DNA from 2 places in the Nitrosomonas cryotolerans ATCC 49181 genome. Region 1 is predicted to be linked to the other one. Evidence: predicted binding sites of a transcription regulator. Region 1 holds the regulator's gene; the other holds the start of a gene.
The links. The regulator sigma-54, encoded in region 1, starts transcription at its own class of promoters, with help from an activator protein. The targets are predictions, from matches to a motif close to TGGCACNNTTCCTGCT.

Region 1 (5,489 bases):
ATCTAGTGGAATACCTAGTTTGTGCCCGCTCCAGCGACCGAGATGCTGATCTGGGAAGAACAAGACTTTTTCACGTTGCGCAAAGGACCATTCTAGAATCTTGGTGGCATTACTAGAAGTACAGACGATGCCGCCATGCTCGCCACAAAAAGCCTTTAAATCAGCAGCTGAATTAATGTAAGTTATGGGCGTAATGACCTCTTCAGGATCGAGTATCTCGGCAAGTTCACGCCAAGCATGCTCCACCTTGGAGAGACTTGCCATATCAGCCATTGAGCAGCCGGCTGCAAGATCAGGCAAGATAACAGTTTGTTCTGAGCTAGAGAGAATATCGGCGACTTCAGCCATAAAATGTACGCCGCAGAATACCAGATAATCTGCGTTAGTCTGAGCGGCAAGATATGAAAGCTTCAATGAATCGCCAGTAAGATCAGCATATTTATAGACATCCGCTCGTTGATAATGATGCGCCAATATAATGACGCGCTTTCCTAATTTATTCTTGGCTGCAGTGATACGTTGTGCGCAGATATCATCTTGCATCTGATCAAAATGCTCGAACTTAATGGCTTCCATATACATGACCGTTTCTTTATTTATTACGTCTAAAAAGGAACATTAACACATTTGGATACATATTCAAGTTTGGGATTTAAAAATATACAAGCGAATGGGGCGAGATCTCGGCGAATGTAGTGATATGAGATAGCCAGTTGTCAATTAAACGGATTTTTAGGCTAAATACGCTATGCTGCCCTATCATGTATAGCGCATGAGTTCTGGTATAATTTGTTTTGTAAACATTCTTGCTATTGGAGTCAGACTGATATTCAAAATTTTAGATTCTAAATAGATTGATGCATTCTAAATTTAAATGATTAATCGCCTGCATCTCAGTTTTCCCCTGATACTTCTGATTATCATTGTGTTATTGACGTTCTGGCTGGATCAAGCGGTGCAGCCCGCAGCGATAACGCAAGATAATGAAGCGTATCGTCATCCTGATTATATTGTGGAAAATCTTTCAGGAATTCGCATGGATCATGAGAAAGTTGTGAGCAGAACTTATTTTGCAGAAAAAATGTTTCACTATCTAAATGAGGATATTACTCATCTAGAAAAAATACATTTTATGAGTACTCAACCGGGCAAACCGTTGATGCGAATGGTTGCGGATCGGGCTGAATTGTTAGGTAACGGAGAAGATATTTATCTTACCGGTCATGTGACGATATTGAGAGGGTCAGATGATGAAAAAGATAAGATAACCATGGTGACCAGTTTTTTGCATCTTATTCCGGATGAAAATATTGCCAAGACGGGCGAATCTGTAACTATTTCCAGGTCAAATACTACGATTGATGCAATTGGGTTTGAATTAGATAATCGTACTGGTATGGTCCAATTGTTATCGCGCGTGCGAGCTGTTGATAAATGATACTGACTAATAAACACTAGCTGGCGATTTGTTAATAAAAAATATATGAAGACTCATTTTCTAGCTTTCTTATTCAGTCTGTTTTTTACACAGACCGTTTTGGCTGAGCGTGCTGATCGCGATAAGCCTATTCATTTAGAAGCTGATCGTGCAACCGTGGAAGATGTCAATCGAAAAGATGGTAATCGAATTAGCGTATTCACAGGTAATGTCGTACTCACTCAGGGAACGCTGCTTATTCGTGCTGACAAAGTGGTCATGAAAGAGGATGCTTATGGTTTTCGATATGCGACTGCTTGGGGAGATCTCGTTAGTTTTCGGCAGAAGCGTGATGGACTGAATGAATATATTGAGGGATGGGGTAAACGAGTTGAGTTGGACAATAAAACTGACAAGATAGAATTGTTTAGGAAGGCACGCTTAAAACGTGGATTGGATGAAGTTCAAGGAGATTATATCTCTTATGATATGGACAGCGAATTTTTCCAGGTGATCGGGAGCAACGAACGAGGTGTTGAAACGGGTCTTGATAATCGAGTTCGGGTGGTGATTCAACCGAAGAATAAACCTGATAACGCAGATACGGATACGCCGTAAAACCTCATGCTAATCGATGACCGAGCTTTAGATCTAGGAAATGAGTAAATTAGAAGCTAATCATTTAAAAAAGCAATATAAGTCGCGTACAGTAGTGCACGATGTTTCTTTTTCTCTTGCGAGTGGTGAAGTCATTGGTTTGCTAGGGCCTAACGGTGCAGGTAAAACAACCTGCTTTTATATGGTTGTGGGATTAGTGCCGCTTAATGGGGGAGGTATTTATTTGGATGGCCATGATTTAAGCCAGATGCCGATTCATCATCGTGCTCGCCTTGGCATCAGCTATTTACCCCAGGAAGCATCAATTTTTCGACGCTTATCTGTAGAGGATAATATTCTCGCTGTACTGGAGTTACAGAACTTTAACTCTGATGAGATACAAAAACATTTAAATGATTTGTTAAACGATCTTCATATTAGTCACTTGCGCACTAATCCTGCTATTAGTTTGTCTGGAGGAGAGCGCCGCCGTGTAGAAATTGCTCGGGCATTAGCATCACAACCACGCTTTATTCTATTGGATGAGCCTTTTGCAGGTGTGGACCCTATTGCTGTAATTGATATACAAAAAGTAATCCGTTTTCTTAAGGAACGTAATATTGGTGTGCTCATTACTGATCACAATGTGAGAGAGACATTAGGAATTTGTGACCGAGCCTATATTATCAGTGAGGGAACGGTCTTGGCTAACGGGAAGCCTGATGAAATTATTTATAATGAGCGTGTAAGAAAAGTATATTTAGGAGAACATTTTCGACTATAAAGATGATGTTTGAATTAATCCGAGGTTACATGTAACTGCTGTTTTACTAAAGTAATGAAGCCAACTCTCCAGCTAAAATTATCACAGCAAATAAAACTTACACCACAACTACAGCAATCCATTCGATTGTTGCAGTTGTCTACGCTAGAGTTAAGTCAGGAAATAGAACGCATAATGCAGGAGAATCCGTTACTGGAATGGGATAATTGCTCTGATTACAGAGATGTGCAACCAGGTAATAATTCAGAATTGCTCATGTCAGATTCGTCGGACTTCCAGGATGACGCAGCTAAAGAGGTCATTTCAGTAGAGAATATGACTACGACAGTGATGAGTCAGAACAATGAATCTGATTGGAAGCAAGACCATGATTTTTACAATGGCTCGCGCGAAGATGAATATGAGCTGCCGCAATTGGCTGCAAAGCCGATTAGTTTACGCGAGCATTTGAATGTACAAATTAGTCAAAGTCAGATTTCTGAACGCGATAAGAGCATCGTAGGTTTGTTGATTGATAGCCTGAATGATGATGGTTATCTTGTTCAGGATTTGCAGGAATTGGTTGAGATATTGCCGCCGCAGCTTGAAATCGATATGGATGATATGCATATTGCTCTTGCGTACTTACAGCATCTAGACCCATCTGGAGTTGGAGCACGTAATTTGAGAGAATGTCTTATGTTACAGTTACAGCTGCAGCCAGTTGAGACGCCTTATCGCGATCAAGCGTTATTATTGGTAAATGAATATTTAGAAATTCTGGCATCACGGAATTTTGGCCAGATTAAAAAATTACTGAGTTGCGATGATGATTGTTTACGTTCAGTTCAGCAATTGATTACTCATCTTAACCCGCGCCCAGGAGCAATATTCAACTCTGAAGATGTGCGTTATATTGTGCCAGATGTGATTGTAAAAAAAATGAATGGAATCTGGGTGGCGAATCTTAATCTAAATGCTATTCCACGTCTTAGTGTTAATCGTCTTTATGCCAATATACTGAACCAGCGTCATCATGATTCAGCGCATGGATTGGCTAGCCAGTTAAGCGAAGCTAAATGGCTTATTAAAAATATTCATCAACGTTTCAGTACCATCCTGAGTGTGTCCAGTGCGATTGTTGAGCGCCAGCAACAGTTCTTTAAATATGGAGCAGTGGCTATGCGTCCACTTGTATTACGAGAAATAGCCGATAATCTAAATTTGCACGAATCAACCGTATCACGTGTGACCACTCAAAAATTTATGCATACTCCTCGTGGTATATTTGAACTTAAGTATTTTTTTGGCAGTCATGTTGCGACAAATACGGGTGGTGTTTGCTCTGCTACCGCCATTCGTGAGTTAATTAAGCAATTAGTAAAAACTGAGAATCCACAAAAACCACTGAGTGATAGCCGGATTTCAAAAATTCTAGGACAACAGGATATCGTTGTGGCTCGTCGTACCGTAGCAAAATATCGGGAGTCAATGCAAATTCCCCCGACTAATCTTCGTAAGTCATTTTAATAGGAATTAAGGAGACATAATGAATCTCAATCTTACTGGTAACCACGTAGAAATTACGCCCGCGATGCGCGAATATGTTATTTCTAAGATAAATAAAATCACGCGCCATTTTGATCATGTAATCGATGTTACAGTGACATTGTCGGTGGAGAAACATGGACAAAAAGCTGAAGCAAACGTGCACGTGCGGGGAAAGGATATCTTTGTTGAAGCGGATGGTACTAATATGTATGCATCAATCGATAACCTGATAGACAAGCTAGATCGACAAATACTTAAACATAAAGAGAAGAACCTGGAGCGTCGCAATGAAGGTGCATTGAAAGACCAGGATTTTGAGATATAGAAATAATTTAAATATAACTCACATTATTGAGAATGATGACTATGGCTTTTATTTGGCCAAGATAATTTTTGTAGTAGGGCTAATAAGTAAGAAAAAGAATACTTCATTGCCATTTAACGGAAATAACTTTATTTTTCTATGAATCTCATTTCACAATTATTACCGCTATCCAATGTTATCGTTGATTTAGATGTTGCTAGCAAGAAACGCGTATTTGAACAAGCTGGATTATTATTTGAGAACACATTACAGGTGGCGCGTAGTCAGGTTTTTGATAGCTTGTTTGCTCGTGAAAAACTGGGTTCTACTGGTCTTGGTCAAGGGGTAGCCATTCCACATGGTAGGATTAAAGGATTGCGTGAAGCTGTAGCAGCATTGGTTAGAATGAAAGAGGCAATCCCATTTGATGCGCCTGATGGTCAACCAGTGAATCTTGCCTGCATTCTGCTTGTTCCTGAAAAAGCGACTGATAAACATTTGCAAATCCTCAGTGAGTTGGCACAGATGTTCAGTGATAGGAGTTTTCGCGAAAATCTTTTACGTAGTAAAGATGCTGTAGAGATTCATAAGCTTATTGTTGATTGGACACCGAATGCCTCAAATTAGTATAGCGCAATTATTTAATGATAAAAAAGGGAAGCTGGGTTTAACCTGGGAAGAGGGACAGGCAGGAGGTGAAAAGCAACTCAATGATGAAGCTATTGCTCAATCTAGACAAGGGGTGATAGGCCATCTCAATTTTATACATCCTAATTGGATACAGGTATTAAGTAATGCTGAAGTTAATTATCTAAATCAATTAGATCCTACTTCCCTTGAAAATAAAATAAAGCAAT
Region 2 (5,489 bases), 610 kb from region 1:
TGAACAAAGTGCTGGTCAACCTGAAAGATGTTTACGATAAAAACGAGTTAAAACAGCTCAGCCCGCATCTCAGTTTTTTGCATGAAGTGGATAAGCGGACGGGTTATCGCACCAAACAGATGCTGGTAGCGCCGATCTTGAATGCGGATGACGGTGCCTTGATGGGGGTCGTGCAGGTCATCAACAGCAAGGATGATCGGCCTTTCTCTGCCCTCGTGGTCGAAGGGATCAATGAGATTTGCCAGACCCTGGCGATTGCGTTCAAACAGCGCCAGAAACCGTTTCAGTTGCTCAAGTCAAAATATGACTATTTGGTTTTGGATGCCATTATGTCCGCGGCCGAATTTGAGCTGGCCACGCGTTCGGCGCGCAAAAAAGAACGGGATCTGGAAGATGTGCTGATCGATGAATTTCAAATCCGGGTGCCGATCATCGGTCGGGCGCTGGCCTCGTTTTTCAAGGTAGCCTATGAGCCTTACAAGGCCGACCGGGTGAGGCCGTCTGATCAGCTGCGCAGTCTGAAAAAGGATTATGTGCTCAACAATGGCTGGCTGCCGATTGACGAGACCGAGGCGGGCCTGGTGATTCTGGCACTGGACCCCGAAAAGATCAAATCGCTGCGCATTGTCAACAGTATCTTTCCCAAATACAAGGTTATTTACAGCGTTTGCACGAAAAGGGAATTCAAGAATACGGTGGATCTGTTTTATGGTGGGAATCATAATACAGAGATCGATAACATGGGTAATATCAACGAGATGCTGTCCGGTTTGCCAGAAGGGCTCGACGACGATGCCGACGAACTGGATGAAGCCTCGGCGGCGTCAGATAATGAACTGGTCAAGCTGGTCAATCGGATCATTGTGGATGCCTATAAAATGGGGGTGTCGGATATTCATGTGGAGCCGTATCCCGGCAAGGAAAAAACCCGCATCCGCTTTCGCAAGGATGGCTCATTAATGTCGTATATCGAGATTCCGGCCAGTTATCGCAATCCACTGGTCACGCGGATTAAAATTATGTGTGATCTGGATATCTCCGAGAAGCGCCGGCCGCAGGATGGCAAGATCCGCTTCCGGAAATTCGGCCCACTGGATATTGAGTTGCGGGTGGCAACCATTCCTTCGGCCGGTGGTCTGGAAGATGTCGTGATGCGGCTTTTGTCGGCAGGGGAGCCCATTCCGCTGGATAAGATGGGCTTTACTGAACACAATCTGCAGGCCCTGAAAAGCATTATCAGCAAGCCTTACGGCCTGTTTTTTGTTTGTGGCCCGACCGGCTCGGGTAAGACCACCACCCTGCATTCCATACTCAAACACTTGAATCGGGCGGAAACCAAGATCTGGACGGCGGAAGATCCGGTGGAAATCACCCAGAAAGGGTTGCGTCAGGTGCAGATGAATGCCAAGGCCGGGCTGACTTTTCCGGTGGTGATGAAATCTTTTTTGCGTGCCGATCCGGATATCATCATGGTGGGGGAAATGCGTGACAGGGAAACCACCAGCCTGGGGATTGAAGCCTCACTGACGGGGCATCTGGTGTTTGCGACCCTGCATACCAACAGTGCACCGGAATCGGTCATCCGGCTGCTGGACATGGGCATGGACCCGTTTAACTTTGCGGATGCATTATTGGGCATCCTGGCGCAGCGTCTGGCCAAGCGCCTGTGTTCGTGCAAGACGGCCTATGTGGCCAGCGAACACGAGATCAAGGCCCTGTTAACCGAATATTGCGAGGAACTACAGCATATCGAACGGTTTAAAACGGATCGGGATGGGGCTTATCAAGCGATTAAAGCGGACTGGATCAAGCAGTATGGGGATGAACAGGGCGCAATCACGCTCTATAAACCGGGGGGGTGTGATCGCTGTGTCAATAGTGGTTTTGCAGGCCGGGTGGCCCTGCACGAGTTGATGATCGGCAGTGATCTGCTGAAAAAGAATATCCAGGAACACGCGCGTGTGGCGGAAATGCTGGTAACCGCTCTGGGCGATGGCATGCGCACCCTCAAGCAGGATGGAATAGAAAAGGTATTGCAGGGCATTACCGACATTCATCAAGTGCGCGTGGTGTGTATCAAGTGACGATTTTCGGCCGAATGTGACGCAAAAGGGCATTTTGATGTATCGAGGATCGGGCTGACTGAAGGAAACCGCTGCGGGGAACCCGGCTGCGATGATCGGTGCCGGAAGCTGCATGGGATGAATGGATGAAAAAAACACCCCATTGCTGGGGTGTTTTAGATTTGTGTTTTACTCACACAAACTGATTATTACGTATTTGGGTTAGCAATAACCAATAGCTATACAGGTGCTCGCAGCATCTTTAGTCCAGACTACAGGTCTTCCAACTCCTTGGGATACTCCAGTAAGCAGATAGGTTTGAGCCGCCAGGCCATTGCCAGTAATTGCCGTCATTAGAATTTGGGCGGTGAGTGCGCCATTAGCTTGAATTTTTCCAGAGCCTGCCGCAACGTTACCATCGTTAGAGGCAGTAACGGGAGGAATTCCACCAAGAGCGTTGGTGCAGTTGGCAGCAAGTAATGTGCCCTGTTCTTGAAAGCAAAGCTCGACAGCTAATTTATACGGTGCGGCAGCTGATACCACTTCACTGAATTTGGCTTTGTTGGTGTAGGTTTGATAAGCAGGAACCGCTATGGCCGCCAAAACACCAATAATAGCCACGACAATCATCAGTTCGATCAGTGTGAAACCTTTTTGTGCGTGTTGCATGTGTGATTCTCCTTTGGGTTAGTGATAACACACTCGGTGTGTGTAATTTTTTATAAGCAGGATCTGTGCCAATATTTTTGTCGCACCGACAACGCCGTCGATAGCACGGATATCATCGCGCTCAGGTGATGATATTACAGATCAAATACGCGGGTCCATAATTCTAATACTTCGGTGCGGGCGTGATCAAATAAAGGGGCGGCCACGCGCGCAAAGCGTTGTGAGACGCCTTCGGTGGGGGAAGCACCGGCCAGACTGGTGTCGCCACTTAAGCGGAGCCAATGTTGTGTCCGCCGGAATTCCCGGTAGGCCGCGCGCACCTGTTCGGCCTGGTCGATGGGAATGAGTCCCAGTTCTCCGGCCCGTTTCAATAAAGCAATATTGCCGATATTACCGGTCAATTCGGGATGTGCATGAGCATAGCCTAAGACCAGATACTGCACGATAAATTCAACGTCAATAATCCCGCCCCGGTCGTGTTTAATATCAAACAGGGTGGTTGAGTTGGGATGCCCTTCGCGCATTTTGTCGCGCATTTTGAGAATCTCCCGCCTGAGCTCGGCCCGGTTGCGGGGCTGGCACAGGATTTCCTTGCGGGTTTGTTCAAAAATCGTGGCCATGTGCGCATCGCCCACAACGAAGCGGGCCCGGGTGAGGGCCTGATGCTCCCATACCCAGGCTTGTGTCCGCTGATAGTGCGCAAACGCTTCGATGCTGTGCACCGGCAGGCCGCTGCTGCCATTCGGGCGTAAGCGCAGGTCGGTTTCATATAACAGCCCGGCGGAGGTATGGCTGGTGAGCCAGGCGTTAATGCTTTGAGACAGTTTGCTGTAGATTTCGGAGGCATCCGGATGCGGGTCGTCATACAGAAAAATAATATCCAGATCAGAGGCATAGCCGAGCTCTTTTCCGCCGAGTTTTCCATAACCGATGATGGCGAAGGCGGGCTGCGCCTGATGGCGCTTTTTCAGACCCGACCAGGCCAGTTGCAAGACGGTCTCGAGAATGAGATCGGCCAGCGCAGTCAGGTGGTCACTGAGTATTTCCAGCTCAGCCGAGCCTTCCAGATCGCTGACCAGTAACTGAAACACTTGCGCATGCTGGAAGTGTCGCAACACATCCATTTGCCATTCGATGACATTGTGTTTGGGGCTGTTGTCATGATTGAGCTGATAGAGCAGTTCCCGTTTCAGCGTGGGCCAGTCGGGCAGGGTACGCAGGGCCCGATTGCGCAACAATTCATCCAGCAAAATCGGGTGCCGTCCGAGGTAATCCATGGCCCACTGACTGGTACTGGCCAGCTTGGCCACGCGGGGCAGGGTGTGCGGATGCTCCAGTAACAGCGCCAGATAGGCGGGATGCGGACTGATGTTTTCCAGTAGCTTGAGCATGCGCTCCAGGGTGGACTCAACCGGCGGATAAACGGCGGCGGCTTCGATCAGAATCGGAATCAGGGTTTTGATGCGCTGCTGGCTGAATTCCGGTAATTGCAGATACTCGGTGCTGGCATAAAACTGCTGCAGTCGTTCAGAAATCTTGGTGGGTTCAGCAAACCCCAGTGTGCTGAGCTGGGTGGCGGCTGCCCGGGTGCGGGCGGCATCTTTGGTCTGCGTTTGCCATAGACAGGCCAGCGTATCATGCCGGGAAGATTTTCTGGGCGCGGCAAAAATCAGTTCAAAGTGATGCGCGGCGTTGCGCCGATGAATATCGAGCTGCTGCATAAAATGCGCAAAATCCGGGCAACCCATGGCCGTGGCAATCAGTGCCTGATCGGCTGTGTTCTCCGGCAGGGTCTGTGTCTGCTGATCGTCGAGATATTGCAGGCGGTGCTCCAGTTTGCGCAGAAAACGATACGCCTCGGATAATTCAGTGACAATCTCCGCCGCCAGCAGTTTTTTCTCCTGCAAGCGCTGCAGCACAGCTAAGGTCGGACGAATGCACAGATCGACATCCCGCCCCCCGCGAATCAGCTGAAACACCTGCGTAATAAATTCAATTTCACGAATCCCGCCGGGGCCCAGTTTGATGTTGTCGTGCATTTCGCGGCGATTGACTTCCTTGCGAATCTGGACGTGCAGGCGGCGCATGGATTCATAAGCACCAAAATCCAGATATTTGCGAAACACAAACGGCCGGGCGATTTGTTCCATGAGTGTGGTGGCGGCCTCAGGCGGGCCGGCAATCACGCGCCCCTTGATCCAGGCATAGCGTTCCCATTCCCGTCCTTGTGTCACAAAATATTCCTGCAGCATGGCAAAACTCATGGCCAGCGGGCTGTCTTCACCATAAGGCCGCAGCCGCATATCGACCCGGAACACATAGCTGTCGGCGGTATAATCATTCAGACTGGCAATCAGCTTGCGCCCTAACCGGGCAAAAAAATCATGATTGGCAATGGATTTGGCACCGTCGGTTTCGCCGTCTTCAGGATAAATAAAGATCAGATCTACATCCGAAGACACATTGAGCTCGCGCCCACCCAGTTTGCCCATGGCAACGACCAGCATTTGCTGGGCTGTGCGGCTTTTTTCACCAATCGGTGCGCCGAAACGGTCCGTTAGCCAGATGTGGTGTTGCTTGAGTGCCGCGTTAATGGTGACTTCGGCCAGATCGGTCATGCTGGCCATGATTTCAGATAAATCCGCGAGGCCGCCCAGATCGCGGGTAGCAATCCGCAACATGGCCCGTTTACGCAGGTTTCGCAAGTCGCGGTGCAGCACGGCTTCATGCTGTTTGTTTTCAGGCCGTGTGTCGAGG

Region 2: the regulator sigma-54 is predicted to act here: its motif matches at 2,788-2,803, upstream of BUQ89_RS05835 (pilin).

What each region holds. Positions count from the first base shown of each region.
Region 1 covers NZ_FSRO01000001.1:1,910,570-1,916,058, forward strand. The annotation lists gene nadA (quinolinate synthase NadA) at 1-582, opposite strand, end outside; gene lptC (LPS export ABC transporter periplasmic protein LptC) at 875-1,438, shown strand; gene lptA (lipopolysaccharide transport periplasmic protein LptA) at 1,484-2,035, shown strand; gene lptB (LPS export ABC transporter ATP-binding protein) at 2,076-2,798, shown strand; gene BUQ89_RS08535 (RNA polymerase factor sigma-54) at 2,853-4,307, shown strand; gene hpf (ribosome hibernation-promoting factor, HPF/YfiA family) at 4,327-4,653, shown strand; gene BUQ89_RS08545 (PTS sugar transporter subunit IIA) at 4,792-5,259, shown strand; gene hprK (HPr(Ser) kinase/phosphatase) at 5,246-5,489, shown strand, end outside.
Region 2 covers NZ_FSRO01000001.1:1,300,383-1,305,871, forward strand. The annotation lists gene BUQ89_RS05830 (GspE/PulE family protein) at 1-2,084, shown strand, start outside; gene BUQ89_RS05835 (pilin) at 2,286-2,732, opposite strand; gene glnE (bifunctional [glutamate--ammonia ligase]-adenylyl-L-tyrosine phosphorylase/[glutamate--ammonia-ligase] adenylyltransferase) at 2,867-5,489, opposite strand, start outside.